Regions from separate parts of the Pseudomonas sp. HOU2 genome, predicted to be linked through region 1. Evidence: riboswitches for the same ligand, from Rfam matches in the RefSeq annotation. Region 1 holds a riboswitch; the other holds the start of a gene.

Region 1 (10,627 bases):
AGCTTGAGCAGCGGCTTCACGTAGATGCGGGTCGGGGCCATCAGCAGGTCGGTCAGCGGTTTGCCGTCGAGCTGAACGGTTTCGATGTCGGCACCGGACACTTCGATGATCTTGCGGATCAGCGAGTAGCCGTTGGAGTGCGGGCCGGACGATGGCAGGGCGATCAGCGCGTCACCGGTGGCGACTTTCGAGCCGTCGATGATTTCGGCTTTTTCCACGACGCCGACGCAGAAGCCGGCCAGGTCGTAGTCTTCGCCTTCATACATGCCAGGCATTTCAGCGGTTTCGCCGCCGACCAGGGAGCAGCCAGCCAGTTCGCAGCCTGCCCCGATACCGGTGACGACGGTGGCGGCCACGTCAACGTTCAGCTTGCCGGTGGCGTAGTAGTCGAGGAAGAACAGCGGTTCAGCGCCGCACACCACCAGATCGTTGACGCACATGGCGACCAGGTCCTGGCCGATGCTGTCGTGCTTGTTCAGGTTCAGCGCCAGGCGCAGCTTGGTGCCGACGCCGTCGGTGCCGGAAACCAGCACTGGCTGCTTGTAGCCGGCCGGGATTTCGCAGAGGGCGCCGAAACCGCCCAGACCGCCCATGACTTCCGGGCGCGCAGTGCGCTTGGCGACGCTCTTGATGCGTTCGACCAATGCTTCACCGGCGTCGATGTCTACACCGGCGTCCTTGTAGCTCAGGGAGGGTTGCTTGCTCATGATCCAGGCCTTTAGGGGAGGGGATTCAGGGGTAACGACCGAGTTCAGCGGGAACATCGAAATCGAGGGGGCGATGGCCTCACGCGAATTTCGGGGTGCCCGGCTGTTGCCGGTCTGCGAAGGCGCGCGATTTTATCAGGCTTGAGGGGCAGCGGCCATCCTCGCGCCGACGGGCAGGGGCATAATCGACTGAAATTTTTTGCAATTGTGCCAGGTGGCTGCCTGTATAAGGTGTGCCGATTAACCGTCTATCGTTATCACTGTGCAAAAACTTACCGCTAGCGTGTGAATGTTTTGCGATGGCAGATTGTCACAGCCTTGCTTAACCGGTTCACGCGGCCTGTTCCAGCCGCTCCTGTCGACGGGAATTTTCCATGCGTTTTTGTAAATTGTTGGTTGTGGGTTGTTTGTCGTTGGTCAGCCTGGCGAGTCATGCCGAAAACCTCAAGGGTCTCTATCAAGTGCGCCAGCCGGTCAGCAGCCAGGCGCCGGAAGAGCGTGATCGCGCCACGCAGGCGGCACTGGATACGCTGGTGTTGCGCCTGACCGGTGACCCCAAGGCTCCGCAGAATCCGGGGCTGGCGGCGATTCGCAAGGATCCGCAGCAGATCATCAGTCAGTTCGGTTTCGATGCCGGGCCGCCGGAGGTGCTCAAGGTCGATTTCGATCCGGCCACCACCGAGCAGGCGCTGCGCCGGGCCGGGCTGTCATTGTGGGGGGCGAGTCGGCCGTCGATTCTGAGCTGGTGGCTGAACGATTCGACTGAAGGTTCGAGCCTGGTCGGCGACGGTCAGGCAGCGGCTGCACCGCTGCGTTCTGCGGCTCAGCATCGCGGCTTGCCGCTGCGTCTGCCGCTGGCGGATCTCAGTGAGCAACTGGTGGCCACCGCGCCGGTGCTGGACGGCACCGATCCCGCGCCATTGCGCGGCGCTTCGGAGCGTTACGGCGCGGATGCCTTGTTGGCGGTGCATACGCACGAAGAGGGCGGGCAGTGGCAGGCCAAGTGGCATCTGTGGCTGGGCGATCAGAAAGAGGCCGGCAGCGTGCAGGGCGCCGATCAGGCTACCGTGGCCGATGCGGTGATGCTGGCAGTGGCTGAGCGTCTGGCCCCGCGATTTGTTGCCAAGCCCGGCGCTTCCGGTCAACAGACCCTCGAAGTGCAGGGCATGAATCTTGAGCACTACGCCGCGCTGCTGCGGTTACTCGAACCGTTCGGTGTGCGTCTGCAGAGTGTCGATGGCGATCGCATTGTGTATCGGGTCAACGGCAGTGCCGATCAGTTGCGTTCGCAATTGTCGCTGGCGAAGTTGCAGGAGTTGCCGGCCGAAGCACCGACGCCAGTGGCAGCGCCGCAGCCAGCGGTCGCAGGTGCGGCGCCTGTTGCGGCTCCAGCGCCTGCACCGGTAGCGCCTTCGTTGCGGTTTCGCTGGTAAGTCTTTCCTTATATAGAAGCAGTAGGAGTGGTACATGGCCGATTCGCGGCGTTGGTTCTGGCTCGGTGGGGTAGTCCTGCTTTGCGCATTTGTCTGGTTGCTGCATCCGATCCTCACGCCGTTTCTGGTGGCGTTGCTGCTGGCTTATCTGTTCGATCCGCTGGTGGATCGCCTTGAGCGACTCGGTCTGTCGCGTACCTGGGGCGTGATTGCGGTGTTTGCCTTGTTCACCCTGATCGTCACCACGTTGCTGCTGGTGCTGGTGCCGATGCTCGCCAAGCAGTTGGTGCGCTTGTACGAGCTGGCACCGCAGATGCTCGACTGGCTGCAGCACACCGCGCTGCCGTGGGCGCAATCGAAGCTGGGGTTGTCGGACGGTTTCTGGAAGTTCGACAAGGTCAAGGCGGCGATCAGCGAACACATGGGGCAGACCACCGACATCGTTGGTGTGGTGCTGAGTCAGGCGACGGCCTCGAGTCTGGCGCTGATCGGCTGGCTGGCGAATCTGGTGCTGATCCCGGTGGTGAGTTTTTATCTGCTGCGCGACTGGGACGTGATGATGGCCAAGATCCGCAGCCTGTTGCCGCGTGATCGTGAAGAAACCATCGTCTCGCTCGCCGGTGAGTGCCACGAGGTGCTTGGCGCGTTTGTGCGCGGGCAATTGCTGGTGATGCTGGCGCTGGGGGTGATTTATGCGGCGGGTCTGATGATCGTCGGTCTGGAACTGGGGCTGTTGATCGGCCTGATTGCAGGCTTGGCGGCTATCGTGCCGTACATGGGGTTTGTCATCGGCATTGGCGCGGCGCTGATTGCCGGGCTGTTCCAGTTCGGTGGCGACCTGTACCCGATGATTGGCATCGTCGCGGTGTTCATGGTCGGGCAAGCGCTGGAAGGCATGGTGCTGACGCCTTTGCTGGTGGGTGACCGCATCGGTCTGCATCCGGTGGCGGTGATCTTCGCGATCCTGGCGGGTGGCGAGCTGTTCGGTTTCACCGGGGTTCTGCTGGCATTGCCGGTGGCGGCGGTGATCATGGTGCTGGTGCGTCACGTGCACGATTTGTACAAGGACTCGGATATTTACAGCGGGGCAGATGAGCCCGAGTTGTAATCCGGTTACGGACGACCCGGCATTGCGCCGGGTTGGCCCGTGTTTTGCGGTGAGTCTGCTCGGCGTCGCGTCAGAGAAACCGTCATAAAACCAGCGTGTTAACGCAAACCTTTGATTTTGCTTGGAGTCTGTCGCATTGTGCGCTCAGCTTCACGGGTATAAACTTCGCAAACTTTACACAGAGGCCACTAACGGTTCATTGAGAACTGTTCAGTCAGCATGAAACCGATTCAGCTGCCCCTAGGTGTGCGTCTGCGTGACGACGCCACCTTCATCAACTACTACCCAGGCGCCAATGCCGCTGCACTCGGCTATGTCGAGCGCCTATGCGAAGCCGACGCCGGCTGGACCGAAAGCCTGATCTACCTGTGGGGCAAGCATGGGGTAGGGCGTACGCATCTGTTGCAGGCGGCTTGCCTGCGCTTCGAGCAGATGGGCGAGCCTGCGGTGTACCTGCCGCTGGCCGAGTTGATGGATCGCGGCATCGAAATCCTCGACAACCTTGAACAGTACGAACTGGTCTGCCTGGATGACTTGCAGGTGATTGCCGGCAAGGCCGACTGGGAAGAGGCGATGTTTCATCTGTTCAACCGTCTGCGTGACAGTGGTCGGCGTCTGCTGATCGCCGCTTCTACTTCGCCACGCGAATTGCCGGTGAAACTGGCCGATCTCAAATCGCGCCTGACCCTGGCGCTGATTTTCCAGATGCGTCCGCTCTCCGATGAAGACAAATTGCGTGCCCTGCAATTGCGCGCGTCGCGTCGCGGCCTGCACCTGACCGATGAAGTCGGACACTTTATCCTGACCCGCGGCACCCGCAGCATGAGTGCATTGTTCGACCTGCTCGAACAGCTGGATCAGGCCTCGTTGCAGGCGCAGCGCAAGTTGACGATTCCGTTCCTGAAAGAAACCCTCGGCTGGTAGCCAGCCCTTGAAATACGTGGCTTTGACCACGTTTTGACATATTTCAGGCGCCAGAAAATCCGCTTTTCCGCACCCTGTGCAGACCGCGTATCGACTCAAATGGGCTTAAGCGCTTAGATGTAAACGAGAAACCGGGAAGTCACAAAAAGATCGATTGAATTTGCAAATGAGGCCGATAGCGGGCATAGTCTCGGCTTCTTTACAACTTCAGCCACGGTCGTGCCCATGCTAAATCGCTTCGCACCCCTCGTGCCTCTCGCACTCGTCACCCTGTTGTTCGGTTGCGCTGCTCATTCTCCAGTTCAAGAGCAGCCTCAACAGGTTAAAAATTCTGCCACTGCCCAGTCTTCCGTTATTTACCAGGAAGAGCTGGACACCGAAAAGGAACTCTCGGACTTCAACAAGAAGCCGTACGAGCTTCCGGTTCTGGCCGACAGCATCCTTGAACGCGGCATGTCCCTGATCGGTACCCGTTACCGTTTCGGCGGCACCTCTGAAGCCGGCTTCGACTGCAGCGGTTTCATCGGTTATCTGTTCCGCGAAGAAGCCGGCATGAATCTGCCGCGCTCCACCCGTGAAATGATCAACGTGGATGCGCCTCTGGTCTCGCGCGGCAACCTTGAGCCGGGCGATCTGCTGTTCTTCGCCACCAATGGTCGTCGCGGTCGTGTAAGCCACGCCGGGATCTACCTGGGTGACAACCAGTTCATCCACTCCAGCAGTCGTCGCAGCGGCGGTGTTCGCATCGACAGCCTGGGTGACAGCTACTGGAGCAAGACCTTCATCGAAGCCAAGCGCGCCCTCGCGATGGCACCGACCGTGGTCACCGCTCGCAAGTAATTCCCCCGTTGTCGTCACGTCCGTGGCGACAAAAAACGGCTCCGGCACGGAGTAGACCTAAACTTTACAAGGTGAAGTTAAAGTCTTACTTGAAGTTTGTCGTATAGCCGCTAGAATCCTGTATCTATATTGATGGCAAACCGCCTGCGTGCTCCGCAGGCGGTTTTGTTTCTGTCCATTCGGCAGAGAAAGCCGCAGCCAGATCAGGATGTTCTGCTTATGACGATGTCGGCCCGCCTTGCTTTGATCTTCTTCGCAGCGCTGCTCAGCGCCTGCGCCAGCCGCACGCCGCCGCCTGCGCCCGTGGTACGTGCCCCGGTCGTGTTCGGACCTTCCCAAGCTTTTTCGCCGGCTGCTGAAGACGTGCTGTTTCGCGCGCTGGGCCTGGTTGGCACGCCTTATCGCTGGGGCGGCAACACACCGGACTCCGGGTTCGATTGCAGTGGCCTGATCGGTTTCGTCTACCGCGATGCTGCTGGCATTTCCTTGCCGCGCTCGACGCGCGAGATGATCGTGATGCAGGCGCCGAACGTCGGCAAAGAGGGTTTGCAGACCGGCGATCTGATCTTCTTCGCCACCAACGGCGGTTCACAGGTCAGTCATGCGGGGATTTACGTCGGGGAAGGGCGCTTCGTGCATGCGCCGGCCACCGGCGGCACGGTGAAGCTGGACAGCCTGTCAAAGGCTTACTGGCAGAAGGCGTATCTGAGTGCCAAGCGGGTGCTGCAGCCGGAGCATCTGGCGCGTAACCCGTAATTCAAAGAGCTCACAGTCCAATGTAGGAGTGAGCCTGCTCGCGATAGCGGTTGATCAATCAACACTGATGTTGAATGTGACACCGTCATCGCGAGCAGGCTCACTCCTACAGTTGTTTCAGGTCAGGCAAAAGTTACTTGGCGGACGACACCCGCCACACCTTGTTCCCCACATCATCGGCCACCAGCAAACCACCTTGCTGGTCGATCACCACGCCTACCGGGCGACCCAAGGCGTTTTCGTCCTTGTCGAGGAAACCGGTCAGCACATCCACCGGTGCTCCGTTCGGCTTGCCGGCGGCGAACGGGACGAAAATCACTTTATAGCCACTGTGCGGTTTGCGGTTCCATGAGCCGTGCTGGCCAATGAAGGCGCCTTCCTTGAACTGCGCCGGCAGGCTGTTGCCTTCGGCGAAGGTCAAGCCCAATGAAGCGGTATGCGGGCCGACGGCGTAGTCCGGGGCGATAGCCTTGGCCACCAGATCCAGATTCTGCGGCTTCACCCGCACATCCACGTGCTGTCCGTAATAGCTGAATGGCCAGCCGTAGAAGCCGCCGTCCTTGACCGAGGTGATGTAATCCGGCACCAGGTCGCTGCCGATCTCGTCACGCTCGTTGACCGCTGTCCACAACGCGCCACTGGTGGGCTCCCACGCCAGGCCGTTGGGGTTGCGGATGCCCGAGGCGAAGATCCGGTGATTGCCGGTGGCGCGATCGACTTCCCAGATCGCCGCGCGACCTTCTTCTTTATCCAGACCATTCTCGCCAACGTTGCTGTTCGAGCCGACGGTGACGTACAGCCTGCTGCCGTCCTTGCTGGCGACGACGTTTTTCGTCCAGTGGTGGTTCAGCGTGCCGCCCGGCAAGTCGGTGACTTTGATCGGCTGGGTTTTGATCTCGGTCGCGCCGGGTTCGTAGTGGAAGCGCAGCAGGCGATCGGTGTCGGCGACATACAGGTCATTACCGACCAGGGTCATGCCGAACGGCGAGTTGAGGTTTTGCAAGAACACCGTGCGGGTCTCGGCCACGCCGTCGTGGTCGGCATCGCGCAACAGGGTGATGCGATTCGGGCTCGGCACGCCAGCGCCGGCCTTGCCCATGACTTTCTTCATCACCCAGCCACGAATGCCGCTGCTGTCGTCAGGCTTGGGTGGCGCGTTGGTTTCCGCCACCAGCACATCACCGTTGGGCAGCACGTAGAGCCAGCGCGGGTGATCGAGGCCTTCGGCGAATGCGGCCACTTGCGTGCCGGCCGCGGCGGTCGGTTTACCACCCGCAGGCCAGCCGATCGCCGGGGCGATGTTCACCGTCGGGATCAGGGTCTTGTTCGGTTCGGGCAGTTTCGGTGACGGGCCGGTGCCGTCGGAGACTTGCAGGCTGGAGGATTCACCACAGGCGGTGAGCCCTCCGGCGAGGGCGATGACGAGAGCGAGCTGGGACTTGCGCATTACTGATCTTCCCTATGAATGCATTGACCTAATCATAGAGAAGCACAGGCGTGCGATGGTTCAACCGCTCAACCGCGGGCCTCTTTGAACAGCACGGCGATGCCCGGATGATAATTGCCCGCTTCGCTGCGCAATTTGCGGTAGGCGTAGGGGAAATACCAGGCCACTGCGCAGCTATGTTCCTTTTGCAGGTCGTCGACCATGTCCTGCAGTTCTTCGGGGCTGGCGCTGTGCTGGGCCTTTTGCGGGGCGACGAACAGGCAGCCGAGCTTGAGGTCGCTGGCAAAACTGATGCGTTTGGCATCGCTGGTGATGTCCAGCAGGGTCTGGGTCAGGTTGAGATTGTTGACCCGCGGCCAGCGCTGGGTGGCCTGAAGGTAGGCGCGGTCTTCAGGCCCGGCAATGAACAGATCGGCGCGGGCATTGCGCTCGCCGTCCTCGTTCTGCTTTCGGGTCGAGGTATCACAAAGGGTCACCAGCTCGGCCATCCATGCCGCCGCAGAGAGCAAGCCGAGATTGGCTTTCTCGTCATGCCAGTAAGGGGTGTCGTTGTCGCCGCGAATGGCGTTGTAGCGGTCGATACAGTCAAACCAGCGTTCGAGCATCGGGCGCAGGAATTCCAGGCGCGGGTTGCTGATGATCATGCCTTGCATCGTCATCATCCTTATTGTTGTGATGGGCTTTTTCGAGAAAAGCATGGCTCTTTGATATCATTTGTATCAGTGTGGCACAAGAATGGCGCCAGATAATTGATCGACGGCAGTTATTCGCCCGACGGCCCCCTCTTTAATTGACGCTCCACCCCCAACCCTCTAACCTTCGCGGCTTGTTTCAGGTGCTCTGTGACGCGTGTCGACAGAGTGAAACAGGGAAGCCGGTGAGGGTTGTCTTCAGGTGAAGAACGATCACGATCCCGGCGCTGCCCCCGCAACGGTAAATGAGTGAAAACTGCGCATTGAGCCACTGTGTCGACCGACGCGGGAAGGCGCGCAGTCTGGCGATTCGCCGCTCATGAGCCCGGAGACCGGCCTGATCCATCCAGCGGCATCACGGTGGGCGATGCCAGGCTTTTTGCCGTCTATTCTTGTGCCTGCCCGCCGTTATCCAGCCTCAACGGAGAGCTCCCCTCATGACCGATTCCCCCGAGCGCGACGAACGCCACCTGGCGCGTATGCAGCGTAAAAAAGCCGTGATCGACGAACGCATCGCCAATTCGCCTGACGAGTGCGGCCTGGTGCTGGTGTTGACCGGCAATGGCAAAGGCAAAAGCAGCTCGGCGTTCGGCATGCTTGCCCGCGCCATGGGCCATGGCATGCAGTGCGGCGTGGTGCAGTTCATCAAGGGCCGCAACAGCACTGGCGAGGAGCTGTTCTTCCGCCGCTTCCCTGAACAAGTGCGTTTTCACGTGATGGGCGAGGGCTTCACCTGGGAAACCCAGGATCGCCAGCGTGACATCGCCGCCGCCGAAGCCGCGTGGGCCGTGTCCCGCGAGCTGCTGCGTGATCCGTCGATCGGCCTGGTGGTGCTGGATGAGCTGAACATCGCGCTCAAGCACGGCTACCTCGATCTGGATCAGGTGCTCAGCGATCTGCAGGCACGTCCGCCGATGCAACACGTGATCGTCACCGGTCGCGCGGCCAAGCCGGAAATGATCGAAATGGGCGATACCGTCACCGAAATGGGCATGCTCAAACACGCCTTCCAGGCCGGCATCAAAGCGCAGAAAGGCGTCGAACTTTGAATCAACCACGTCACTGCCCGGCGGTACTGATCGCCGCGCCGGCCTCCGGTCAGGGCAAGACCACCGTCACCGCCGCACTCGCGCGCTTGCATCGCAATCAGGGGCGCAAGGTGCGCGTGTTCAAGTGCGGCCCGGACTTCCTCGACCCGATGATTCTCGAGCGCGCCAGCGGTGCGCCGGTGTATCAACTGGACATGTGGATGGTCGGCGAGCAAGAAAGCCGCCGCCTGTTGTGGGAAGCCGCCGCCGAAGCCGATCTGATCCTGATCGAAGGTGTGATGGGCCTGTTCGACGGCACGCCGTCCAGCGCTGATCTGGCGCGGCATTTCGGTGTGCCGGTGCTCGGCGTGATCGACGGCACCGCCATGGCCCAGACCTTTGGCGCCCTGGCTTTGGGGCTGGCGCGTTATCAGCCGGACCTGCCGTTTGCCGGCGTGCTGGCCAACCGCGTCGGCACCTTGCGTCATGCGCAATTGCTCGAAGGCAGCCTCACCGAAGGCTTGCGCTGGTACGGCGCGCTGTCCCGGGAAACCGGGATCGAGTTGCCGAGCCGGCACCTAGGTCTGGTGCAGGCCAGCGAACTGAATGACCTCGACCTGCGTCTCGATGCCGCCGCCGAAGCCTTGGCCAGCAGTTGCGAGGTAGCGCTGCCACCTGCCGTGGAATTCGCCGCGCCTGAAATGATTCCTGCCGAACCGCTGCTCGACGGTGTGCGCATTGCCGTCGCTCGCGACGAAGCCTTTGCCTTCACCTACGGCGCCAGCCTCGACCTGCTGCGGGCGATGGGCGCCGAGTTGAGCTTCTTCTCGCCGATCCGCGATACGCAGTTGCCCGAAGCCGACAGTCTGTATCTGCCCGGTGGCTACCCGGAATTGCACCACGTCGCGTTATCGCAAAACACCGCGATGCTCGATGCGATCCGTACGCACCACGCCGCCGGTAAACCGCTGCTCGCCGAGTGCGGCGGCATGCTCTATCTGCTCGACGCGTTGACCGATGTCGACGGCACCCGCGCCGAACTGGTCGGCCTGCTGCGCGGTGAGGCGGTGATGCAAAAACGTCTGGCGGCACTGGCGCTGCAAGCGGTGGATTTGCCGGAAGGTTCGTTGCGCGGTCACACCTATCATCATTCCCTGACCAGCACCGAACTGACCCCGATTGCCCGGGGCATCAGCCCCAATGGCGGGCGCGGGGCCGAAGCGGTTTATCGGGAAGGGCGGATGACCGCGTCTTACGTGCATTTCTACTTTCCGTCGAATCCGACGGCGATTGCTGCATTGTTAGCGCCAGATCTCGAGGCCGCCTTCGCGAGCAAGCTCGCTCCCACATTGGATCACCTAACCCCTGTGGGAGCGAGCCTGCTCGCGAAGAGGCCATGACCGACAACGCCTATTCCGAGGCCGAACGCGCAGCCGTCTACCGAGCCATCGCCGAACGCCGCGACATGCGCCACTTCACCGGCGGCACGGTCGAACCGGAGCTGCTGCGCCGCCTGCTCGAAGCCGCGCATCAGGCGCCCAGCGTCGGCCTGATGCAGCCGTGGCGCTTCATCCGCATCAGCGATCGCGCCTTGCGCGGGCAGATCCAGAACCTCGTCGAAGAAGAGCGCATCCGCACCGCCGAGGCCCTCGGCGAGCGCAGTGACGAGTTCATGAAGCTCAAGGTCGAAGG
Region 2 (10,627 bases), 850 kb from region 1:
CGAGGCGATCCCGGCGCAGGCGCGTTATCAGTTCATGCTCGATAACGCCGAATACTTCGTGCGCACCTTCATTCGCGGGCCGGTGTGCCGTGGGCAGATTGCGACGGACGTGATTCGCGACAACTTCTGGGCGCTGTTCCAGGCCCCGGAACATGACCTGTACATCACCGACCCGAACTATCGCGGCCAGGCCACGCCGTTGCTGGCGATGCCGGGGCAGAACGATGACGTCGGCAGTGTCCTGAGCCTGTGGCACAACTACCGCAACAAGCGCAATGAATACGAGGCCCTGCGCCGCGACAGCTACGCCGACCAGCCGCCGCCGAGCTGGTCGACCCTGTGGGCCGGCAACGACAACGCGCTGCTGAGCATTTTCCGCCACTTCGACAGTGCGTCGGTGACCAAAGGCCTGATTGGCGAAGTGCCACAGACCATGTGGCTGTTCGACTATCCGCTGCTGGAGCGCACCTATTATCAGTTGGCAGTCAACTTCGATGTGTTCGGCAACGTCTCCCATCAGGCGCAGACCCGCCTGTATTTCGACCTGATCCGCAACGGCGCCGAGCAGAATTTCCTGCGTTTGATGCCAGCCGATTCCCGCGAGGACTACCTGGACGATTGGTATCAGAGCAGCGGCCAGTTCAAGATGTGGCTCGACTACGAAGCCATCGACGACGACAAGCCGACCGCGCTGAAACTCGATGAGAAAGACCCGAAATACGACTTCGCCATGCAGTTGCTGGCGCGTTACGGCGACCTCAATGCGCGGCCCGACCCGATCAATCGTTGTGACGGCGCCTACTGCTCGCGGCCGAATATCGACCCGGCGCTGCAGAACGCCGAGCAGGCACTCAGTCGCCTGACGTCACGCCCGGCGGCCGGTCTGAAGGTTATCGATCAACTGCCGGAAGCGACCATGCTGCGCATCGAAACCCGCAGCGGCAAACGCGAGGTTTACAGCCTGCTGCGTAACCGCGCACACAGCAACGTGGCGTTCCTGCTGGGCGAATCGCTGCGCTACCAGCCGGGGCTGGACACCTTGACCATCTATCCGGGCGTACTCAGCAGCTATCCGAACTTCATGTTCAACATTCCGGCCGAGCAAGTGCCGGAGTTTGTCGATGCCATGGAAAACGCCAAGGATGCCAACCGTTTCGAGAAAATCGTCGAACGTTGGGGGATCCGTCGCAGTCATCCGCAATTCTGGTTCTATTTCCACGACCTGAGCCAATACCTCCATGAAACCGATCCGGTGGAAGAGGGCGTGCTGGACATGAACCGCTACGAGAATCTTTGATCGTTGAGATCGACCTGCTGTCCCAATTCCAAGCAACACCGCAAAAACCCTGTAGGAGCTGTCGAGTGCAACGAGGCTGCGATCTTTTGATTCTTTAACAACAAAGATCAAAAGATCGCAGCGTGCCGCAGCTCCTACAGGGGGGGCGGTGGGGATTCAGGAATCGTGGGCGGGAGCCGATCATGTTGATTTCAGTGCAGGCCCTGCGGGCGCTTGCCGCGTGGACGGTGGTCTGCCACCACTTCATGCAGATTTTTTTCGACTTCAAGGCGAGCGGCCCGGTCGGGCAGTTCTTCATCGACAAAGGCGCAGTCGGCGTCGATGTCTTTTTCGTCATCAGCGGTCTGGTGATTTTCCTGTCTACCGAAAGCAAGTCGTTGCCTCCGGCGCGATTTCTGCTGTTTCGGCTGTTTCGCATCGTGCCGGCGTACTGGCTGTACACGCTGTTGATGGCGTTGCTGGTGGTGTTCGCCCGGCCGATGTTGCCGGATCAGACCGTGGATTGGGCGCATTTCCTCGCGTCGCTGTTATTCATTCCTGCGCAAAACCCCGGCGGCTACGGGATTTATCCGACGCTGAATGTCGGCTGGACGCTCAACTACGAAATGCTCTTTTATGTGTTGTTTGCCTGTGCGCTGGTGTTTCGCTGGCAGGTGCGCTTGCTGGTGGTTGGCGCGTTGCTGTTTTCGGTGTGTCAGGCGTTCGGCTGGCTCAACGAGTTTTACCGTTCGGACATCGTCTACGAATTTTTGCTGGGGATCGGCATTGGCGTGCTCTATCGCCGGGGCTGGATCGGTGCGGGTCTGTGGCTGCCACTGTTGGCGATGGGCGTCGCGTTGTTGGCGATCTATCACTTGGCGCCGGCGCCAAGGCTGTTGAACTGGGGCGTGCCGAGTGCGGTGCTGGTGATGGCCTGCATATCACTTGAGCGCTACGTCGAGCGTAATCGGCTGATGAAGTTGCTCGGTGATTGTTCTTATTCGGTGTATCTGATGCACGTGCTGGTGCTGTCTGCCGGTGGTTTTATTGCCCGGCGCTATGGAATCAATCCGTATCTGATGTTCGCTATTTGTGCCTTGGCTATCGCAGTGGGTTCGTGGCTGAGCTACGAATGGGTGGAAAAACGCAGCTATCAGTGGCTTAAAACGCGGATCGACGGCGAATCGGCTCGCGAGCCTGTCAAGAATCTTTCCTGACAAAAATACTAGGACTTTGTCCGGCGCAATGATTGGCGTAAACTGCGCCCAAGCCTGCGAGGAGTTTCCATGACCGCTATTACCATTACCGACGCCGCCCACGATTACCTGGCCGATCTGCTCTCCAAGCAGAACACCCCGGGCATCGGCATCCGCGTCTTCATCACCCAGCCTGGCACCCAGTACGCCGAAACCTGCATTGCCTACTGCAAGCCGGGCGAAGAAAAACCTGAAGATACCGCGCTGGGGCTCAAAAGCTTCACCGCCTACATCGACTCGTTCAGCGAAGCGTTCCTCGACGATGCCGTCGTCGACTACGCCACCGACCGCATGGGCGGCCAGCTGACCATCAAGGCGCCAAACGCCAAAGTACCGATGGTCAACGCCGACAGCCCGGTCAACGAGCGCATCAACTACTACCTGCAAACCGAAATCAACCCGGGACTGGCCAGCCACGGCGGTCAGGTCAGCCTGATTGATGTGGTCGAGGACGGCATTGCCGTGCTGCAGTTCGGCGGCGGCTGCCAGGGCTGCGGCCAGGCCGACGTGACCCTGAAGGAAGGCATCGAGCGCACCTTGCTCGAGCGTATTCCAGAGCTCAAAGGTGTGCGCGACGTGACCGACCACACGCAGAAAGAAAACGCCTACTACTGAGTAAGGTGTTCACTGCGGGCCTGAAAAACGGCGCTGTGGCGAGGGAGCTTGCTCCCGCTTGACTGCAAAGCAGTCACAAACCTGACAATGCATTTACCCGTGATGAGTGGATTGTCTGGTTTTGGGATCGCTCCGCGATCCGGCGGGAGCAAGCTCCCTCGCCACAATTGCTTTCAGGGTCTGTAAAGGTGCGCATGCCCCGCGCGATACAGCGACGACTCGCTGAACACCTCACTGCTCAACACCCGCCCGACCAGAATCAGCGCCGTACGCCGAAATCCTTTGGCTGCGACCTTCGCGGCAATATCTTCCAGCGTCCCCACCACCCAAGCCTGATCCGGCCACGTCGCCCGGTGTATCACCGCAATCGGGCAATCCGCGCCGTAATGCGGCAGCAGTTCGGCGATGATCTTCTGCAGATGATTGACCCCCAGGTGAATCGCCATGGTCGCGCCATGCTGCGCCAGACTGCTCAACTCCTCACCCGCCGGCATGGCAGTTTTATCGGCGTAGCGGGTCAGAATCACGCTCTGCGAAACGTCCGGCAGTGTCAGCTCGGCGCCGAGCAACGCCGCACACGCTGCGGTCGCGGTGACGCCGGGGATGATTTCGAACGGAATGTTCAGCTCACGCAGATAACGAATCTGCTCACCAATCGCGCCATACAGACTCGGATCGCCGGAATGCACCCGCGCCACATCCTGGCCGTTGGCATGCGCGGTTTTGATCAGTTCGATGATCTGTTCGAGATGCAATTCGGCGCTGTTGACCACGGTGTCGGCCTGATGCCCCTCCAGCACCGCAGCCGGTACCAGCGAGCCTGCGTAGATGATCACCGGGCAGCTGCGGATCAGCCGCTGGCCTTTGACGGTGATCAATTCCGGGTCGCCGGGGCCGGCGCCGATGAAGTAGACAGTCATGCAGAAATCCTGTGAAAAACGGGGCAGGGCAACGCTTCAGATGAAGATTGCTCATGATCAAACAGGGGGATTATCGGGATTTTACGCAGCGCCGGCCAATGCCAGGGTTGCCTGAGCGTATTTTTGCCGGGAAATCAGCAGTTTTGCCGGTGCCTGAATCAACTGCTCGGCAAGGGCCAGGGCGGCACTTTCCGCCACGCCGTAGCAGCCGGTGCGCTCATAGGCGATCTGCGAATGGTGGCTGAGTCGCTGCTGGTAACTGGCCAGTTCGTCGCTGCTGAAATACAACAGTGGTAACGCAAGTTGTGCGGCCAGTTCCTGCAAGCCCGGCTCATCGCGCTTCAAGTCGATGCTCGCCAGGGCCTTGACCGCTTCCAGCTCGATGCGATGCGCCTGCAATGCCTGATCGAGTAACGCGCGCAGCGTGCTGGCCGGGCAGCCGCGCTGGCAGCCCAGGCCAACCACGAAGGTCGGCGCTGCGCGGTCATCGGTCATGCGTGGTATTGACCATCGCTTTTGCGGCGGAACAACCAGGCGCTGATCAGGCCCAGGGCCAGCCAGAACGCCACGTTGGTCAACTGCGAAGCGATTTTGAACTGGGCTTCCAGCGCTTCCGGAGCGAGCATCGAATGCACTTCCGGTTGTGGTGCGCCGATCACGTGCGGCATAGCCAGAATCGCCACGCCCAGCAGCTTCATCAACCAATGACGGCTGAACACGATCAGGGCCAGACCAACAGCGGTGGATGCGGCGGTGCCGATCCACCACATCTGCCGCGACGCCAGATCGGCTGCGGCTGTGCCCGGCAGTTCAGGCGGCAGGCCCAAGGTCGGCGCGAGCACGAAAGTTGCGTAACCGGCCAGACCCCAGAGCAGACCTTGTGAGGTTTTGGTCGGTGCCCGCAGGGTGTACAGGCCGGCGAGCATCAGGGCGAAACCGACCGCCACCACCAGATTGCCACCGGTGGTCGAGACCACGCGTTGCCAGCCGTCTTCCGGTTCCCAGGCTTCGGCGTCGTGAGTGTGCCCGGCCATGGCGCCGTCGGCATGTTGGTGAACGGCCACCGGTTCGGATTTCTCGAAGGTTTCGGCCTGCAGAATCAGTGGCGAGACCCAGAAACTTTGCAGCAAGGTCAGCAACAGGGCGGCCAGCAGCCCGGTGAAACCTGCGGTTTGCGCAATACGCTTGATCATGGCGGCAGGTCTCAGTGGCACGGGAACGCGGCGCTGTGGCGGGTATCGTGGGCGGCGTTGTGCACCGCTTCGATGTGCGAGAAACCGGCGAAGTAAACCAGGCTGGCGCCGAGGATCGACGCGACAATCGCGGCGGTCAGGCGTTGGCTCAAGGTGGCGGTGCTGGAGATTTTGTCGGTGTTGCTGCCGGTGCTGCTGATGATCGACATGGCGCTTCCCTCTGGAGTGTCAGCGGGTGAATAGAGCGCATGAAAACCCCTGCGGGTCAGGCACGCAGAGGTTCGAACAGCGCCCGCCCACCGCGGGTTTGTTATGTTCAGCGACGCAGCATGCGTGCTGTGTGTTGCGGGCCGGTCTCCGGGCTCACGAGGGGTTGGCGTCTGGCCGACCTGCAAGCATCACCTTCCCATGCCGCATTGGCACAGTGGATCTGACGCTTCGCTCGCTTACCGTTGCGGGGGCAGCACCGGACTGACATGGCTTTGAGTAAAGCACATGATTCACCGGTTTCCCGTTTCACCCTGTGAAGGGCACCCGTAACAAGTTGTGTAGGAGAGCATGGGTTGGGGAATGTAGTCAATTTTGTGGGGGGATCCGTTGCTGCGGGTGTTGCTGATTACGGTTCCGCCCTTACGGCGGGTCACTTTTGGCAAACGCCCCAAAAGTAACCAAAAGGTCTATGCCCTGACGTTCGGCCCTCGCCTAGGCTCGGGTTCCTTCGCTCCGGGATTCATCCGGGGGCAGCGCCTACGGTTTGCTTCGCTGCACCTCCTCTCGCTGTGTTTGGCTGCGCCAAACGGTCGCTGCGCTCCCACCCCCGGATAAATCCCTCCACTCAGCCTGCCGACGGGCCTTCAGATCAAAAGCTTTACTCGAGCTAACGCTCATCGTGTTGAGTGGTGAAAAGCGGGTGCGATCTGCTGTTGATTTTTGTGGGAGCTGGCTTGCCAGCGATGGCGGCCTGACAGCCGACCAATTTCCAACCGAATACACCCAATCCCCTGTAGGAACTGCCGAAGGCTGTGATCTTTTGATCTGCTTTGGCCTTGGCCTTGGCCTTGGCCTTGGCTTTGGCTTTGGCTTTGGCTTTGGCATTGGCTCTGGCTCTTGATGTGGCTTTTGATCTTCAGCCCCTTCGGCAGGCCGAGCGTAGGTGTCCATCAGGGGGTAGGCGCGCAGCGCCATGCGGCGAAGCCGCATACATCGAGAGGAGGTGCAGCGAAGCAAACCATAGGCGATGCCCCCGGATGGACACCGTAGCGAGGGAACACTGAGCCTCAGCGAAGTGCCGTACGCCGGGGCAAAGCCTTTTGGGTTACCTTTTCGGCGTTTGGAAAAGGTGACTCGCTGTAAGAGCGAAACCGCCAGCGGCAGCACCCGAAGCAACGGATATGCCCCCAATCCAACCATTGACCGGTCACCACCCGATGCGTAGCCTTGCACCTTCGAGGTTCTTCGGCCCACGCCGAAGCTAAGAAGGGAACGCGGTCAAAGCCGCGGCTGCCCCCGCAACTGTGAACGGTGAAGTTCGTTGCCACGCCACTGCCAGCTCAATCCACAGAGCCCGCGGGAAGGCGCAACGAACGCCAGGCTCAAAACCTGAACACCGTCAGCCAGGAGACCTGCCTCGTCACAGATTTCTCACTACAACCGGGCGGGGTGATCCGGTGGCGAATTCTTCCGCGCGCACGCTCGCAGCGGATCTCGTCCCGTATGCCCGCCACCTTGCCAAAGGGCATCCGATGAAAACACTGGCCAAACTCCCCGTCACCATCGTCACCGGTTTTCTCGGCTCGGGCAAAACCACCTTGCTGCGTCATATGCTCGACAACGCTCAGGGCCGCCGCATCGCGGTGATCGTCAACGAATTCGGCGAGCTGGGTATCGACGGTGAAATCCTCAAGCAATGCACCATCGGTTGCACCGAAGAAGAAGCCACCGGTCGCGTCTACGAACTGGCCAACGGCTGCCTGTGCTGCACGGTTCAGGAAGAGTTCTTCCCGGTGATGCGCGAACTGGTCGCCCGTCGCGGTGACCTCGATCACATACTGATCGAGACGTCCGGTCTGGCCCTGCCAAAACCGCTGGTACAAGCCTTCCAGTGGCCGGAAATCCGCAGCGCCTGCACGGTTGACGCGGTGATCACCGTGGTCGACAGCCCGGCCGTGGCCGCCGGCACCTTCGCCGCGTTCCCGGATCAGGTCGACGCCCAGCGCAAACTTGACCCGAACCTGGATCACGAATCGCCGCTGCACGAACTGTTCGCCGACCAACTGGCCAGCGCCGATCTGGTGATCCTCAACAAGGCCGACCAGACCAGCCCTGAAGACCTCGCTCGCGTACGTCTGGAAGTCGCTGAAGAACTGCCGCCCGCTGTAAAAATCATCGAAGCCAGCAACGGTCGCCTGCCACTGGACGTGCTGATCGGTCTCGGTGCCGGTTCCGAAGAACACATCGACAGCCGCCACAGTCATCACGATCACCACCACGACGGTGATGACGATCACGATGACCATGATCACGACGCCTTTGATTCGATCTCCATCGAACTGCCGCAAGCCGACGAAAGCCTGCTGCTCGATGCACTGACGCAACTGGTGGTCCAGCACGGCATTCTGCGCGTGAAGGGCTTCGCGGCGATTCCGAACAAGCCGATGCGCCTGTTGATTCAGGGTGTGGGCACGCGTTTCGACAAGCACTTCGACCGCCAGTGGGGCGCTGACGAAGCGCGCGTCACACGTTTGGTGCTGATCGGTCAGGAACTCGACGCCGCGCACCTCGAAGCGCAACTGCGCGCCGCGCTCAGCGTTTAAGCCATGCACCTGCTCAGGACCCAGCCCGGCGGTTTCGTGTCGGATGACAACATTGCCGACCTTGGACAAACCCCCGCCGAACTGGTGATCCTGTGCAGCGGCGATTCCAGCCTGGCGCTGCTCGCCGAAGCTGCGCAGCAGTTGCCCGAGGATTATCCGAGCCTGCGTCTGGCCAACCCGATGCAGGTGCAGAATCATGCCTCGGTCGATCTGTATGTCGATGAGGTGCTGCGTCACGCCAAGGTCATTCTGATTTCGCTGCACGGCGGCATCGCTTACTGGCGTTATGGCGTCGAGCGTCTGGTGGAGTTGTCCGAACGCGGCGTGCAGGTGATTCTGGTGCCGGGCGATGACCGTCCCGACCCGGAGCTCAGCGACCTGAGCACTGTGCCCGCCGAAGATCGCGACCGCCTCTGGCAGTTCCTGCGTCAGGGCGGCATGGGCAATGCGCTGGACTTCTTCCATTGCCTGGCCAACCGCTGGTTGGCGCGCGACTACGTCTGGGGCGAGCCGCAAGCGCTGCCGCGTACGGCGATTTACCACCCCCAGAAAAACACCGCCGCACTGTGCGACTGGCAAGCCGAATGGCTGCCCGGTCAACCGGTTGCGGCGGTGTTGTTTTATCGCTCGCATTTGCAAGCGGCGAACACCGCGTTCATTGACGTGTTTTGCCAGCGCTTGCAGGCAGCGGGGCTCAATCCGTTGCCGATCGCCGTCGCCAGCCTGAAAGAACCCGGCTGTCTGAGTGTGGTCGAGGACTGGCTGGATGAGGTCGAGGCGGCGGTGATTCTCAACACCACCGGCTTCGCGCAATCCAGCCCGGAAGCGCCGCATCTGCGGCCGTTCCGGCGCAATATTCCGGTGATTCAAGCGATCTGCGCCCAGGACAACGAACCCGGTTGGCGCGACAGCGAGCAGGGTCTGGGGCCACGGGATCTGGCGATGCACATCGCCTTGCCGGAACTCGACGGGCGCATCATCAGCCGGCCGATCAGCTTCAAGGATCTGGCCTGGCGCAGTGAGCGCAGTCAGTCCGACGTGGTCTGCTATCGGGCGCAACCCGAGCGCATGGATTTTGTCGCCGAACTGGCCCGGCGCTGGAGCGATCTGGCGCAACTGCCGAACGCTGAAAAACGCATCGCGCTGATTCTCGCCAATTACCCGACTCGCGACGGTCGCATCGGCAATGGCGTCGGTCTCGATACGCCGGCGGCCGCGTTGAATATCCTGCGGGCGTTGCAGGCCGAAGGCTTTCCGCTGGCGGCGCAGTTGCCGGACAGCGGCACCGCGTTGATCCAGCAATTGCTCGGCGGCGTCAGCAACGACCTCGACAGCATCGACTTGCGTCCGTGCCAGCAAAGTCTGGCGATGGACGCCTATCTGGCGATGTTCAATGCGCTGCCGCAAGCCAATCGCGCGGCAGTGCTGGAACGCTGGGGCGCGCCGCAAAACGATCCGATGTGTCGCGACGGGCGGATGATGATCGCCGGGCTGCGTTTTGGCCTGACCTTCGTCGGCATTCAGCCGGCGCGCGGTTATCAGGTCGATCCGAGCGCGGTGTATCACGACCCGGATCTGGTGCCACCCCACGGCTATCTGGCGTTCTATTTCTGGCTGCGCAACACCTACGGCGCGCACGCGGTGATTCACGTCGGCAAGCACGGCAACCTCGAATGGCTGCCGGGCAAGGGCGTTGGTCTATCGGAGAATTGCTGGCCGGACGCATTGCTCGGGCCGCTACCGAACATCTATCCGTTTATCGTCAACGACCCGGGCGAGGGCGCCCAGGCCAAACGGCGCACACAAGCGGTGATCATCGACCACCTGATGCCGCCGCTGACCCGCGCCGAAACCTACGGCCCGCTGCGCAATCTGGAACTGCTGGCCGACGAATATTACGAGGCGCAACTGCTCGATCCGCGTCGTGCGCGGGAGCTGCAGCGCGACATTCTGCAACTGGTGCGCGAGACGCAGATCGATCGCGAACTGCAACTCGACACCGGTCTGGACAGCGACGCCGATGCAGCAATCTGGCTGCCGCGTCTGGACACCTATCTGTGTGATCTGAAGGAATCGCAGATCCGCGATGGCCTGCACATTTTCGGCGAATCGCCGACCGGGCGTTTGCGCATCGACACGCTACTGGCCTTGCTGCGCATTCCCCGAGGCGATGGCAAGGGCGCGCAATCGAGTTTGCCGCGGGCGTTGGCCAAGGCGTTTGAGCTGGGGTTTGATCCGCTGGACTGTGCATTGGCCGATCCGTGGAACGGCCCGCGCCCGATAGAGCTGCAAAACGTCAGTGACGAAATCTGGCGCACCGCCGGCGACACCCGCGAACGCCTGGAGCTATTCGCCACTCAACTGATCTCCCAAGCACTACAAATCCCCTGTGGGAGCGAGCTTGCTCGCGAAAGCGGTGGGTCAGGTACATCAATGTCGACTGACACGACGCTTTCGCGAGCAAGTCGAATCGTCGCACCGTCGCTCCCACAAGGGGCAGGAAGGGTCGAAGTCAACGCGATTCTGGACAACCTGCGCGAAGTCGTCGCCCCAC

Evidence for each region. A riboswitch is a leader RNA that binds a small molecule or an ion and turns the genes downstream of it on or off. The one in region 1 is predicted to bind cobalamin.
Region 2: linked by a shared signal. The riboswitch ahead of ABV589_RS27020 (CbtB domain-containing protein) and the one ahead of cobO (cob(I)yrinic acid a,c-diamide adenosyltransferase) in region 1 are both predicted to bind cobalamin.

The regions. Positions count from the first base shown of each region.
Region 1 covers NZ_CP160398.1:5,160,384-5,171,010, forward strand. Annotated here, with positions in the region: gene purM (phosphoribosylformylglycinamidine cyclo-ligase) at 1-707, opposite strand, end outside; gene ABV589_RS23405 (DUF2066 domain-containing protein) at 1,082-2,140, shown strand; gene ABV589_RS23410 (AI-2E family transporter) at 2,175-3,248, shown strand; gene hda (DnaA regulatory inactivator Hda) at 3,468-4,172, shown strand; gene ABV589_RS23420 (NlpC/P60 family protein) at 4,398-5,012, shown strand; gene ABV589_RS23425 (C40 family peptidase) at 5,232-5,768, shown strand; gene ABV589_RS23430 (sorbosone dehydrogenase family protein) at 5,902-7,215, opposite strand; gene ABV589_RS23435 (hypothetical protein) at 7,284-7,868, opposite strand; cobalamin riboswitch at 8,032-8,263, shown strand; gene cobO (cob(I)yrinic acid a,c-diamide adenosyltransferase) at 8,345-8,956, shown strand; gene ABV589_RS23445 (cobyrinate a,c-diamide synthase) at 8,953-10,335, shown strand; gene bluB (5,6-dimethylbenzimidazole synthase) at 10,332-10,627, shown strand, end outside.
Region 2 covers NZ_CP160398.1:6,005,769-6,016,395, forward strand. Annotated here, with positions in the region: gene ABV589_RS26990 (fatty acid cis/trans isomerase) at 1-1,297, shown strand, start outside; gene ABV589_RS26995 (acyltransferase) at 1,480-2,493, shown strand; gene nfuA (Fe-S biogenesis protein NfuA) at 2,563-3,147, shown strand; gene cobM (precorrin-4 C(11)-methyltransferase) at 3,321-4,067, opposite strand; gene ABV589_RS27010 (cobalamin biosynthesis protein) at 4,149-4,562, opposite strand; gene ABV589_RS27015 (CbtA family protein) at 4,559-5,260, opposite strand; gene ABV589_RS27020 (CbtB domain-containing protein) at 5,272-5,469, opposite strand; cobalamin riboswitch at 5,591-5,813, opposite strand; cobalamin riboswitch at 6,692-6,905, shown strand; gene cobW (cobalamin biosynthesis protein CobW) at 7,003-8,073, shown strand; gene cobN (cobaltochelatase subunit CobN) at 8,077-10,627, shown strand, end outside.